3 regions of the Paenibacillus sp. S25 genome follow, and region 3 is predicted to be linked to each of the others. Evidence: a T-box and tRNA genes for the amino acid it is inferred to sense, from the RefSeq annotation. Region 3 holds a T-box; the other regions hold tRNA genes.
The links. A T-box is a leader RNA that pairs with one kind of tRNA and senses whether it is charged. The one in region 3 lies ahead of leuS (leucine--tRNA ligase), so its partner is inferred to be a tRNA-Leu.
Positions count from the first base shown of each region.

Region 1: it encodes a tRNA-Leu, which carries the amino acid that the T-box ahead of leuS (leucine--tRNA ligase) is inferred to sense. The anticodon was not compared.
Region 2: it encodes a tRNA-Leu, which carries the amino acid that the T-box ahead of leuS (leucine--tRNA ligase) is inferred to sense. The anticodon was not compared.

Region 1 is NZ_CP073683.1:1,458,139-1,462,886, reverse strand. It holds gene KAI37_RS06335 (glutathione peroxidase) at 465-950, shown strand; tRNA gene KAI37_RS06330 (tRNA-Leu) at 1,097-1,179, opposite strand; gene KAI37_RS06325 (urease accessory protein UreF) at 1,443-2,180, shown strand; gene KAI37_RS06320 (hypothetical protein) at 2,477-2,725, shown strand; gene KAI37_RS06315 (helix-turn-helix domain-containing protein) at 2,821-3,204, opposite strand; gene KAI37_RS06310 (helix-turn-helix domain-containing protein) at 3,297-3,671, opposite strand; gene KAI37_RS06305 (MarR family winged helix-turn-helix transcriptional regulator) at 3,857-4,312, opposite strand; tRNA gene KAI37_RS06300 (tRNA-Leu) at 4,476-4,558, opposite strand; tRNA gene KAI37_RS06295 (tRNA-Lys) at 4,574-4,649, opposite strand; tRNA gene KAI37_RS06290 (tRNA-Glu) at 4,736-4,748, opposite strand, start outside.
Region 2 is NZ_CP073683.1:1,995,215-1,999,962, reverse strand. It holds gene KAI37_RS08800 (N-acetylmuramoyl-L-alanine amidase) at 1-366, shown strand, start outside; gene KAI37_RS08795 (divergent polysaccharide deacetylase family protein) at 341-1,276, opposite strand; gene msrA (peptide-methionine (S)-S-oxide reductase MsrA) at 1,402-1,914, opposite strand; tRNA gene KAI37_RS08785 (tRNA-Leu) at 2,194-2,277, opposite strand; gene KAI37_RS08780 (YhjD family protein) at 2,500-3,036, shown strand; gene KAI37_RS08775 (carboxymuconolactone decarboxylase family protein) at 3,180-3,509, opposite strand; gene KAI37_RS08770 (hypothetical protein) at 3,627-3,848, opposite strand; gene KAI37_RS08765 (hypothetical protein) at 3,989-4,333, opposite strand; gene KAI37_RS08760 (xanthine phosphoribosyltransferase) at 4,435-4,748, opposite strand, start outside.
Region 3 is NZ_CP073683.1:4,040,599-4,045,346, reverse strand. It holds gene KAI37_RS17625 (class I SAM-dependent DNA methyltransferase) at 1-729, shown strand, start outside; gene KAI37_RS17620 (tautomerase family protein) at 802-1,191, opposite strand; T-box leader at 1,376-1,633, shown strand; gene leuS (leucine--tRNA ligase) at 1,695-4,133, shown strand; gene comER (late competence protein ComER) at 4,114-4,748, opposite strand, start outside.

The DNA of each region.
Region 1 (4,748 bases), 2.6 Mb from region 3:
CGTTGTTGCTTCATTCAAGTTAATTTGAAATTACGTCTTGAATCATACACCCGCGCATGGAAGACTGTAAAGCTCAACTGCGGGGTTATAAATCGGCCTTTAGAGCCTAGGATATTAATAATAGCGCTTACAATACTACTATGCTTATCACAGCTCCTTCAATCTCTGTTTTTCATCCCTTTTCAAAAATGACAAGCATGTCAATATTGGCGTAGGGTAGGGCGTTTTTGGCCTTTTTTTGTAAAAAGAGAAGAAAATACGCTATATGTACCAGCTAAACACCGATTGAACCCGCTTTTATAAGAAGAAACACCTTAATTCGCTCCATTTGCGGTGCGATTTACTGTTTTGAACAAAATACGATTTTACAGCGGCTAAAGGCTTGATACAGCTTTTCAAAACTTGCAACCTCGCTTTTAATTGCTTACAATTTAATTGCTGAATATTGAATAAGGAGAGATACTATGACCGTTTATGAATATGATGCGCAAACCCTGCAAGGGAAACAAATTCCGTTATCCACATATGAAGGGAACGTTCTGCTTATCGTGAACACTGCCAGCAAATGTGGGTTAACCCCCCAATACAAAGCGCTACAAGAGCTATATGACCAGTACCATGAACAGGGGCTCGAAATTTTGGGATTCCCCAGCAACCAATTTGCCAAACAAGAGCCAGGTTCCAGCGAGGAGATTTCCGAGTTTTGCCAGATCAATTATGGTGTTACCTTTCCGATGTTCGCCAAGACAGATGTCAATGGCGATCAAGCGCACCCCTTATTTCGCTACTTGACCCAAACTGCTCCGGGGGTATTAGGGTCTAAAGCGATCAAATGGAATTTTACTAAATTCTTAATTACACGAGAAGGTAACGTATTTAAGCGCTATGCACCGCAAACCACTCCAGATAAGCTGGCGGGAGATATAGAGCAGCTTTTGCAGCAAAACTGACATCCTTCTTTATCACAGTTAATAAATGACCTATTGTCTACCGTTGCTTCTGTGGCTAAAGGATATAACGAAAAATGCTTAACAAAAAAAGCATCCCTTCACGTAAACCGTGTCAGGATGCTTTTTTAACTGAGTCTTGCATATAATGCGGTCGAGAGGACTCGAACCTCCACGGGCGTACGCCCACTACCCCCTCAAGATAGCGTGTCTGCCATTCCACCACGACCGCAAATCATAATGTAATGAGGCAACAGATTTATTATACTCTCTCATCAACTATTTGTAAACAAAAACATAATAATTATTTTATATGTTATTTTAACTAACATATATGAGCGATAAGAATATTTAATTTGACACAAAAGCTATTTAAATGTAAATATATATTACATATATTTCGAATACAGTTTGTTTCCCCAAAGTAAAGAGTTAAATAACATAACATAAGGATTCACTTCGAGGAGGCGAACCACCTTGCATAAAGGCAACCGTTTGCTGAACTATGCATTATTGTTGGACCCTTCCCTACCTGTTGGTGGCTTCACCCGTTTTAACGGACTGGAGAAACTATTCCGTAACGGACATTTGAACAGTCTACAAGACCTGGAACATTACATGCTGGATGATTTGTATCCTCAATTTACAACCGTTGACGGCATGGCTATCAAAAGTCTGTATGTCGCCATCCAGCAGAATGACAGTTGGCGGATCGCCCTCATTGATAAGATGCTGCATACCCAACGTCCCTCCTGGCAGCATGTGAAGGAGTTTCGTCTATCCGGCCAGCGTCTGCTCAAGCTCGCTAAGGCTCTTTATCCTTGGCTTGAATTTGACCAGTTGGAATCCATACTCATTCAATACAATGCGATTGGCACACTCGCTACCGTTCACACCTGGATTAACTTCCTCCTCGGAAACGATGTAGAACAGACCGTTCACGGCTATCTTAGCGCAGCGGTGTCCTCCTGTGTGGAAGATGCCTTCAAATTACTCAATCCTCCTTATGAGGAAAAGAACCCTCTTATGGAGCGTATGACAAGCGAGCTGCTCTCCGCCTGGAAGAAGCTTAACGAGCCTGAGCCAACTGCATTCCAGCGTCGCCTTCTTCACAGACATTGGTCCAGCTCCTACATCACTCTACCTCTTTATACGAGCCATAATAGCCAATCGGATGAACCTAGACTGTTTTCCTCCTCAGGTCTATTCAAACGCCTTCCTGCATCCCCCTGATGCGTCGTTTCGCCAATGTGGTCACAACACCAAAAACACTCTGTCCCTTTCCTCAGGTGGCAGAGTGTTTTTGGTCCACATATAATCGCAATTCACACCATTGGCAGACTCTAGACGGATTATCAGAACCACCTAGCACTTAATTAAGTAATTAATTCAACAAAATGACGCATTTACGATTGTAAAAACACGTATAAAAGTGTATCATAGTGTTAGATGGTTAATTCTAACATGTTTACTGATGATTATTATAACACACCAATTATTCCGCAAGAATCCGTAAGGGGCGATTTCTCTTGAACAACAAAATGCCTGTCACCTCCTTCGGGTGGGCCATCAAACAACGGCTTGTCGAACTTCGACTGGATCAGAAAACATTTTGTGAGACACACAATATTCCGCCTTCACGCTTGTCCAATCTGATTCACGGCACCCGCAAAGCACAAAGGTACAGAAAACAAGTTGCTGCAATTCTGAACATCGACGATAACGATTATAAGGAGGCACCGCACTCTAAACCTAACAAGCATTCCAGTTACATATAGGTCATTCCATATCACCAAGAAACCAAATAAACCCGTAAAGCGAACCCCTCCAGTTCGTTTACGGGTTTTCAACCCAGACATCTTTAGCCAAAAAATTATTCCGGCTTTGTTTTATCCTTCTCACTTTTTTGCTTACGGTATTTCGCAAATTCAACATATTCTAAAATAAAATTCTGTTCTTCCGTCTCAAGATCTTCTGCCTGGCAATTCAGTGGCCCCATCACTCCAAAAAAATAAGCAGCCTTCTGCTCCTGAAGTACGCCTTCTCCTGGCTTAATCCCTTTCATTAACCAATCGAGCGATACATTAAAAAAGTCCGAAATCTGAATCAAATGGGTGGTACCCGGCGTTGTTTTACCCCTTCTCCAATCACCGAGATTCCCTGAACTGATTTTAAGTTTTTCACAAAATGCCTTCTTGGTCATTCCGCGATCCTTAATCAAAGCTTCAATCCGCTGATAAATAGTTTGATCTCCCAAAATGTTTCCCCTCCGACACAGTAACTTTTTCTGAAATAATTTTCATTTTTCAGCCTTACTCATTAGTAATCCTCATCAAATCCTAAGCACCATTACCCCATAGTAGAATTGCGCTGGTTTTTCTCTTTACGAAAGCGGGTAAATTCAATATACTCAAGTATAAAATTTCTTTCCGCCTCACTAAGCGGTTCCCCCTGGCAATTCAGTTGCCCTGAAGCGCCAAAAAAATAAGGGTCTTGCGACTCCTTTAGCACCTCACCCTGTACATCTCGACCCAGCATGATCCAATCCAGACTGGCATCAAAAAATGAAGCAATTTCAATGAGTTTATTCGTCCCCGGCGTCGTTTTTCCTCTTTTCCAATCCCCGAAGTTCCCTGTACTAATGCCTAACTGCTGGCAGAACGCCTTTTTCGTCATTCCCCGTTCCTTGATGAGTTCCTCAATGCGATGGTAAATAGATTGCATAGAAGTTCCTTCCTCCCTAGCAGGCTCTCAAATAACGATATCATGTTCTCTGTTCCCATTTCAAAGATCACGTATGCTAAAATTACCGAATTATGTATGTTGGTTTCCATTATACCACAACACACAACAAAAACCGCCTGTTTTCCGAAGAAAGGGCGGTCTTTAAGCCAGTCCAGTTACGCCAATCACGTAGCAATGTTGTCAATTTTAAGTAAAATATGCTTCAATTCATTCAAAGTTTCACTCAGATGCAATAAATCTTCTTCCGGCAGATACACCAGTCTTTCTTGAATTTTATTGGAGAAGGTATGAAATACCTGTTCACAAAAAGCATCGCCTTCCTGTGTAATCGCCACATTCACGACTCTGCGATCCGAATCACACGACTGGCGGTCAGCCAACCCATGCTCCACCAGTTTGTCCAGAAGAGGAGTCATGTTCGGACGTGAGACGTTGAGCTGTTTGGACAAATCTGATACCGTAGACGAACGCACTTCACGCAGAAGCATTAGCACCTGAAAGTTATTAGGTGACAAGTGTAATGGGAAATCGAGCGGACCGTAGGTGAAAAATTTCTTCTTCACAATCGGAAACAAGCCCAAAATATTTTCTGATATATTTCCTAACAGTTGAGTGTCCATATTTTTCACCGTCACTTCATAAGTTTATACTTATCATTCTATAACATTATGGCGTTATATTATACTATGGAATCATTATTTCATCATAATCATTACTTTATTACATCACTAAACAAATAAAAAAAGCCTCTACCGCGAGAGACTTTTCCGTTTATTCCATTGATGCGGTCGAGAGGACTCGAACCTCCACGAGCGTACGCTCACTACCCCCTCAAGATAGCGTGTCTGCCATTCCACCACGACCGCATAACAAAATATAAATGGTGAGCCATGAAGGACTCGAACCTTCGACACCCTGATTAAAAGTCAGGTGCTCTACCAACTGAGCTAATGGCTCATGCAGTTCATCCAAGCTGTCCGCCATTAGACCAGACCTCAGGAATTTCCCTTAAGCATGCAACATGTAGTCTATAAAGACAACAATGACCCGTAGGGG
Region 2 (4,748 bases), 2.0 Mb from region 3:
GACCTGGCTCAACGTAAAAGTCTAACAGAACAACTGCCCACCGCTTTGGTTGTAAGCCTGCATGTCAATTGGACCAAACGTACCGAAAAACGGGGACCCATTGTGCTGTATCAGGATGAAGGCAGCAGCTATCTGTTGGCTGAACGGATTCAACATTCATTAAACCGCTTATTTTGCATGAATAGAGAAACAGTGTACGGAAAACCCTTTTATCTTCTGAATAAAATCCAGCATCCCGCTGTAATTGTGGAAACCGGATTTATAAGTAACGAACAGGACAGAGCTATGCTTTCCGAGGATCGTGGTCAAAAAAGCATTGCTGAAGCTGTTGCCGAAGGCATTATTGCGCATCTGACGGCATGGTAGTGTTGGTGGCTGGGTCTCCAGTCCATCCCCATACAGCACGCACCAAATCGCTAATACCCACAAATTTGGCGTGCTCCTTTAGCTTGGGAACCGATGAATGAAGAGCCGAGGATGTATACATGCCAGACACGCCAACGTGCCCAATCGTTACGCATGTATCGTGCTCGTCCAGCCACTCAACTACTTTTGTAAGTTGCCGATTCACATGAGCGAGTGTATGGACATCATCCAGGAAAACATCATTGCGTACTGGTGGCATTCCCTTTTTAGCGGCAAGTTCAGGCACCACTGACCAATAATTAGTACGGCTGTCGACAAAAAATAGTCCATGCTCCTTACAAACATCAAGAACAATAGACATAATGCGTTTATCCGAAGTGACCTTGGAACCCATGTGGTTGTTCATTCCTATCGCATAAGGAACATCCTTTATAGCTGCTGTCACCTTAGCGCGTACTTCTTCATCCGTCATATTTGCCTTAATTGCTCCGGGTCCAAGCCATTCGGGCTTTCCCTGCTTTGGTTCCATCGGAAGATGGACGATGACATCATGACCACGCTTATGCGCTTCCATAGCGTCCTGCTTGGTTGTAGGCAGGAAAGGCATCACAGCCACGGTAATCTTAACGGGTAAATTTAAAATTTGCTCAGTCCCTTTCATATTATTTCCCAGATCGTCGATAATGACGGCAACCATCTTTTGCGGCACGGCCTGTTTGTCTAATGCTTTTGCAACACCAGTACTATAGACCATGAATAACATGCATACCGAAATACAGAGTACTACGGTTCTCCGAATTTTAGAGCTTGAATGGAATACAGGTACATAAGTTGGCTCTTTCTGGCCGCGAGATGCCTTTAAAGCCTTTTTTATTATGTTTCTCATGTGTAGCTTCCGTCGTGTACTCATTGCGGGTCAGCCTCCTTCTCTGTCCCTTCATTGTGTGAGTAACCTCGTCTAAATATGTATAAGGCAGATCCATGGAATACTCCCTGATCTGCCTTATCGTGCGTAGAAACGTATATTAAAGCTGCTTACCAGTTCTTATCAATAAATTCATCACGGCCTGATTGGGCCCGATCTTCCTTATAGTGCTTCACATTTTTCTTGTGGTAATCCTGATGATAATCCTCTGCCGAATAAAAAATCGAAGCAGGAAGGATCTCCGTTACAATTGGCTTATCAAAGCGTCCACTTTGTGCCAACTGCTCCTTGGACTGTTGCGCAAGCTCACGTTGCTGCTCTGTATGATAAAAAATTGCGGGTTTATACTGTGTACCTCGGTCCTGAAATTGACCTTCCTCGTCGGTAGGATCTGTTTGCGGCCAATATAATTCGAGCAGCTTTTCATAAGGAAACAGCTCAGGCTCAAAAGTAATCTGCACCACCTCGTAGTGACCTGTAGTTCCTGTTTTAACCTGCTCGTAGGTCGGATCGGGAATCGTTCCTCCAGTGTATCCTGACACAATGCCATGAATGCCCGGCTGTTCTTCAAACGGAGTCACCATACACCAGAAGCATCCACCTGCAAAAGTTGCTTTCTCCATCTTACATCCAACCTTTCAAATACTTCATCATAAAGTGCGTTATTTTCTATCATATCTTAAAAGATAACCTTATAAAAGAATTGTTTATAAACTTGAGGATTTTGCAAAATCCTGACTTAAATGAAATCAAGTAATTTGTCAGAATCCTTTATTGAAATCCATAGTTTGCGTGAAGACAAGAAACATGTTCAGCTTAGACTATGAGCAAATCCCCAGAAATATAAGAAAAAGGTCTCTAAAACTGCTACGAGAGCAATTCTATAGACCTTTTCTAATGGATGCGGTCGAGAGGACTCGAACCTCCACGGGGGTTAGCCCACACGGACCTGAACCGTGCGCGTCTGCCAATTCCGCCACGACCGCATATAAGTTGTCTTTTATCCTCGAAAGAGCAATCTTTCTTAGTGACAAGATAGATCATACCATGCCTATATCAAGATGTCAAACCTTTTATGTTCGTTAATTTTCTCTTGATAAAAAAGGAATAATAAACTAAAATAAGAACATAGGTTCCCGGGAACAAAAGTTCCTTTTCTTCAATCGGTTATGAATTATCATCACATTTTCCTAAGGCGGTGAATGGTAATGACCTCTTTAGATACTACTCAGCATGAATGGTCTCTTGTGAAAAGTTATCTGCTCCTTACCTTTATTCAAAAAGTATTTGAGCGGGACAGCCTAATTCTTGAAGAAAGCGGTATGCTGAAAACCCCTGATCTTTATGTCGAAATGGTTAACGCAGGTGTAGATCGTACCGGAATCCTGCTGTCTGAAATAAAACATGAATTTAATAAATATCACATTCATGTTCTGGACATACAACAAAACCACTCCGGCATTCACGCCACCTATATAAGTAAAGGCAATCAAGAGCAGTTCAGTATGGGAATGCCAGCATTCCGCAAAGAAATGTATGAGCGGATGCGAGCATATCTGGGGCTCCCAACCTCTATGCCCCATACAGCTGCCCTTCCTTTACTAGAGAAACATTGCCCCGAATTACCAAACAATTCAACTTCCAAACCTCTACGCATCGTTGAACGAAGTTTGGTTACATCCTCTTTGGCCTATAAGCGTAAAACGTCTCGCCCTGCTACTTTCGCTGCAAGTAGAAGAGCATAATCCCCGCACAACAAACATGAAAAAGAAAAAAAGCTTCCGCAGACACCAACTGTGCTCGGAAGCTCCTTTCCATATTCATCATATATCCAATTCGATCTATAACCGCTATGACGAAGCATAAGCTCATCAATTAATGATTCGCCTTATTGCAACGCCTTCTGTACACGCGTAACCCCTTGACTTAGAGCATGTCCTCCACCTACTGCTGCGGCCACAGCAATGGTCTCCATAATTTCCTGATCACTTGCTCCTTTGGACCGCGCCTCGTCCACGTGATAAAACGTGCATACTTCATTGTTGGCAAATAAGCCAATGCCTAGCGCAATCAGTTGCTTGGTTTTCTCATCTAAGCTGCCGGCTTGAAAGCACTCTCCAGTAAAGCGATGATATGCATGAACTACCTCGGGCAACTGATCTTCCAAATGGCTGATTTGATCCTTGTATGCATGTACTTTTTCGTCCATAACCGTCATTGACACAGCACGTCCTCTCTGTTGGATTTTCCATCATTACTGTGTCCGATTTAGAGTTTCTGTATGCCTAATGAATCACCCAGTTATTTTTATCCAACACCCATTTGGAACCCATTCCTAATCCAGATCTATCGGATTGTGACGCGGCTCGCTGAACGACTGGTATGTATAGCTACGATCCAATTTGACCACACGTCGATTCTGTCGGCGAATAAGCACTTGTTCATCATCCCATGCCAGTACAATACCAACAACATCGTTGGACTCCAATCCATCGCGTACGACACGCACCTTTTCACCGGAGAGTCGATAAGCATCCAATTCTTCGTCCATAATCATCCTTGTCCCCTCCTTTTTTACTTTTTTAACACAGCGACCATGATTCTATATACATGAAAAAAGTTTAAAAAGAGACCTAAACGAATCATTTAGGTCTCTTCTCTCTTACTACTTATATGGATTGCCAACAGAGCGACAAATTATCCCGACTGATTTACACTGTGATCATGTTCTTTTGTATCGTTCTTCTCGTACCAGAAGTCCAGCACTTGTGCAGACAACACTCGCTGATCTACATACTCCACTTGGTGAGCAGTAAATTCTTCTTTCCAAGAGAAGGACAATTCTTCGCATAGGTTAACCAACGTCAACAACTCAGACCAGGCCACATAGCGTTTATACCAAAAAAACTGAGGATGTTCAATCATATAGGGATACAAATCGTCGAATTCCGTATGCTTACAATCCAAGGCACGCTCAAAGTGTACTTTAGCCGCTGCCAGTTTTTCCAGAAAAAACTGTTCGGTCAATTGTTCTTTCCCCATGTTGCTGCCTCCTCTCCAAAACCTTATCTATATTATAAGCGAAATTGAAGCTCATGCAAAGGTTATTATTAGAAATAAGGATCAGGAGTTTTGAATTGTTACTATTCAGCAAACTCAATCTTGCCGTCAGCTAACGACGAAATTTTGACCAATGACTCTACACGAATACCTTGCTCACGGATGGTTCTCGCTCCGGCCTGAAAGCTTTTTTCCACCGCGACACCGAATCCAACCAACTCCGCTCCGGAGCGTTGAATGATTTTAACCATGCCTCGCGCCGCATCACCATTAGCGATAATATCATCAATGAACAGAACACGATCATCTTCGTGAATAAATTGACGAGACAGCATAATATCCGTAACAATACCTTTAGTAAACGAAGGTACGCGTTCACACAGCGCGTCTGGATCAG
Region 3 (4,748 bases):
CAGGACATGCCGTATCCAGACTGGTTGCGCTTTGCACGGCAGGCTTGGGATCAGTACGGTATGCCTCATACGGTGGCCGAGCTGGGCTGCGGAACGGGTTCAATTACGATCCCCCTAGTTAATTCGGGCTTCGAGGTGGCTGGAATCGACTTATCCTCTGACATGCTGGCAGTAGCCCGTCGCAAAATGGAAACCACTCCACAGGGACAGCGATTGTTTCGTGAAGGAAGCGTTCGCTGGATACAACAGGATATGAGAGAATGGATTTTACCCGAGCCTGTGGATTCTGTAATTTCTTTTTGCGATTGTCTGAATTACTTGTTGGAGGAAGAAGATATAATTTCTACTTTTCGCAGAACGCATGCTGGTCTGAAGCCTGGCGGAACCTTCTTATTCGATGTACATCATCCCCAGACGTTTTTACGTTATGATGAAGAGCAGCCTTTCGTACTGGACGAACGCTCTATCTCGTATATCTGGACATGTGCGTTGGACACTCCCCGTTGTGAAATTGAGCATCATCTTAGTATCTTTGCGAAAGCAGAACAAGAAGGACGCGATCTATACCAGCGTTTCGAGGAAATACATGTACAACGTGCCTATGACCCAGACTGGATGAAGGCAGAATTGTCCAAAGCGGGTTTTCGTGAGGTGAAGGTATATGCGGATTTTGAATGGGTAGAAGCAGAAGATGACGCGGCGAGACTGTTTTATGTTGCAGTAAAATAGCAAGGCTTCATTTAGCGAGTATGGGAAAAGAAAGACGCTTTTCATGATGACATGAAGGGCGTCTTTTTGCACTTATATATTCACTTTATAGTTCAACTGAAGCTCATCACCCGGTACACCCCGAATGCCCCAGTTATGTTTGGGCGTTTCAAATATAGTAATCTCAAGATCCTGTGGAGAAATACCCAAAAGATCGTTAATTCTTTGGAATAACAGGTTAATGAGTTGCTTCTTAGCTTCTGTCGTTCTGCCTTCAAAGATACTGATTTCAATAATGGTGTACGCCTCAGAGCGACCATCGGCATATATAAAGTCTTCCTGATCCATAGGAAAAAAACGATGAAACCTCTTGTCAGGAGGATATTTGAACGCATCCACCACAGCAGAATGAATCACCTCTGAAAGTTGCTTTTTGATTGGATTTAGAGTTTCTTTTATTCCGTAAATTTTTATCTGTGCCATTTCTCAGCTCACCTTTCTTATCTCAACTCATCTCAACTTGAAGCGATTTAACTCGGAATTATTATAAAACATTCGTATGCATGTGTCATGAACAATTAGTATGAAGAGGGTCTTTAACACCAAAGGTAGTCCTTATTTGACTTTTTTCGCGGTTTTCAATATAATAGTGCCATTATTAACGGTTAAACAATCGCTGATGAGGAATAGTAGCTTTGTCTGGACATGTAGAGAGCCGGCGGGTGGTGCAAGCCGGTTGACAGTGCAAAGTGAACTCGCCTCGGAGATATGCGTCCAACGCAGGAACGCCCTATACAGGTGCTTGTATCCTGTTATTAACCCGCATCGGATCACCTCCGTTATCAGGTGCAAAGGGAGTAGAACGCGAAGAACGCTTTCTGCTAACTAGGGTGGTACCACGGGAATATAACCTCTCGTCCCTAGCGCTGACACGCTACGGGATGCAGAGGTTTTTTTGTTGCATACCGTTTGAGGAGGAAAAGACAATGACAGACACACAGCCGAAGCACGGCTATCAACCGCAAAGTATTGAACCAAAATGGCAGAAATATTGGGATGAGAACAAGACGTTCCGCACCGGGGAAGAGCCGGGCAAACCTAAGTTTTATGCTTTGGATATGTTTCCGTACCCATCTGGAGCCGGCCTGCATGTAGGCCACCCGGAGGGCTACACAGCTACGGATATTGTTTCACGATATAAAAGAATGCGCGGCTACAACGTACTGCATCCGATGGGTTGGGACGCCTTCGGTCTGCCTGCCGAGCAGCATGCGCTAGATACAGGGGAGCACCCACGCGAAATTACGGTGAAAAATGTAAATAACTTTCGCCGCCAAATCAAATCGCTCGGCTTCTCCTACGACTGGGATCGTGAAATCAGCACGACGGATCCTGATTATTACAAATGGACACAGTGGATCTTCATCCAGCTGTACAAGCGCGGCCTTGCATATGTAGCTGAAGTACCTGTGAACTGGTGCCCAGCGCTGGGAACGGTGCTAGCGAATGAAGAAGTTATTGACGGTAAGAGTGAGCGTGGCGGTCATCCGGTCGTCCGTAAACCAATGCGTCAATGGATGCTGAAAATTACGGAATACGCGGATCGTCTGCTGGAGGATCTGGAGGAACTGGATTGGTCTGAGAGTATTAAGGATATGCAGCGGAACTGGATCGGTAAGTCTACCGGGGCAGAGGTTCGTTTTCCAATTGAAGGCTATGACGAGCAACTCACAGTATTTACAACCCGTCCAGATACACTGTTCGGCGCAAGCTACTGTGTGCTGGCACCAGAGCAGGAATTGGTGGATATTATCACTACGCCTGAGCAAAAGGATGCTGTACAACAGTACCGTGAACAAGCTGCTCGTAAAAGCGATCTGGAGCGTACAGATCTGGCCAAGGATAAAACAGGCGTATTCACAGGAGCTTATGCAGTGAACCCGGTGAACGGCGAAAAGCTGCCGATCTGGATTGCTGACTATGTACTTGCAGGCTACGGAACTGGAGCGATTATGGCTGTACCTGCTCACGATGCGCGTGACTGGGAATTTGCCAAGCAATTTGGATTGAATATCATTGAGGTTGTCCAAGGTGGAGATGTGGCTAATGAGCCATATACTGAAGATGGACCGCACGTCAATTCCGGCCCGCTGAATGGACTTACCAACGAGGAAGCGATTCCGAAGATGATTGAATGGCTGGAAGCTGAGGGCAAAGGACACGGCAAAGTCACCTATCGCCTGCGTGACTGGTTGTTCAGCCGTCAACGCTATTGGGGCGAGCCGATTCCGGTAATTCATCTGGAGGATGGAACGATCAAAACGGTTCCTGAGGACCAACTTCCGCTCGTACTGCCGGAGATGGACAATATCAAGCCTTCAGGTACAGGTGAATCCCCGCTGGCGAACGCAACAGATTGGGTCGAAACCATTGATCCTGAGACAGGTATGAAAGCACGCCGCGAGACAAATACAATGCCACAATGGGCAGGCAGTTGCTGGTATTACCTGCGCTTTATTGATCCGAAAAATGACAAAGAGCTTGTATCCAAAGAGAAACAACGTGAATGGATGCCTGTTGATTTGTACATTGGCGGAGCGGAACATGCGGTTCTTCACTTGCTGTATGCCCGTTTCTGGCATAAGGTACTGTATGATATCGGCGTAGTGGAAACGAAAGAGCCTTTTTATAAGCTGGTCAACCAGGGTATGATTTTGGGCAATAACAATGAAAAAATGAGTAAATCACGCGGTAATGTCATTAATCCTGATGATATTGTCAATACGTTTGGCGCCGATACGCTGCGTATTTATGAGATGTTTATGGGGCCGCTGGAAGCGACCAAGCCATGGAATGAGAATGGGGTAGAGGGAGCACATCGTTTTCTGTCCCGCGTATGGCGCCTGTTTGTTTCCGAGGATGGTAGCCTGAATGATAAAATTACAAATGACGGCGGTAGCGATGAGTTCAATCGTACTTGGCATAAAACGCTGAAAAAAGTAACCGAAGATATGGATGCACTGCGCTTCAATACAGCGATCAGCCAGCTGATGATCTTCACCAACGATGCATACAAAGCAGACCTTCTGCCGCGTGCAGCAATGGAAAACTTCGTGCAAATGCTGTCGCCGCTTGCACCCCATCTGGCCGAGGAATTGTGGCAGCTGCTGGGGCACAATGATAGCATTACCTACGCGGCCTGGCCTGCTTATGATGAAGCATGGACGGTGGACGCCGAAGTGGAAATTGTTGTGCAAGTGAATGGTAAAATTGTGCAGCGTGCAACGATTGCCAAGGATCTTGATGCTAAAGCGATGGAAGCATTCGCTGTGTCGTTGGACAATGTTCAGCAGGCACTGGCCGGCAAAACGATCCGCAAGGTAATTGCTGTTCCAGGTAAGCTGGTTAATATTGTTGCCGGTTAATTGGCTTTAAGCCGAAGGAGACATCCACCTTTTGCATGTCTTCTTCATACTTGTTGTGCGTGGCTTGTATCAGCTCGGGAAAGACACTATGCAGGCTGATGTCCAACAGTGCGAGAGCTTCGGCAGTAATACCTCCGGGAACCGCCACTCTGGCCTGTAACTCGGCTGGTGTCATCCCGCCTTCCGTGAGTAGCTTTCCAGTGCCGATAATCATTTCACCGGCCAGGGCGCATAGCTCCGTACGGTCTATACCTGTAGCTTGCACTGCGGCTTGAATCCACTGGTCCATAAAAAAGGCCAAGAAAGCAGGACCGCAACTCGAAAAATCCGACGTGATCCGAGTATAAGATTCTTTAACCCGAATCGGCCTGCTGATGTGGGACATAAGCTCTTCCAGAAGGGTGCGGTCCTCCTCTGTAATCCGGCTTCCATGGATGCATAGTGAGGCTCCGCTGCCCACTTGGTGGGTGATACTGGGAATAATTTTGGACACTTTGGCTTTCAGTGCATGCTCCAAAATACGAATCTGCACAGGGCTTGTGATAGATACGACGATTTGCTCTTCTGTAATGACGTTGCGTATTTCATCCGTTACGGCTTTTGACTCCAGCGGCT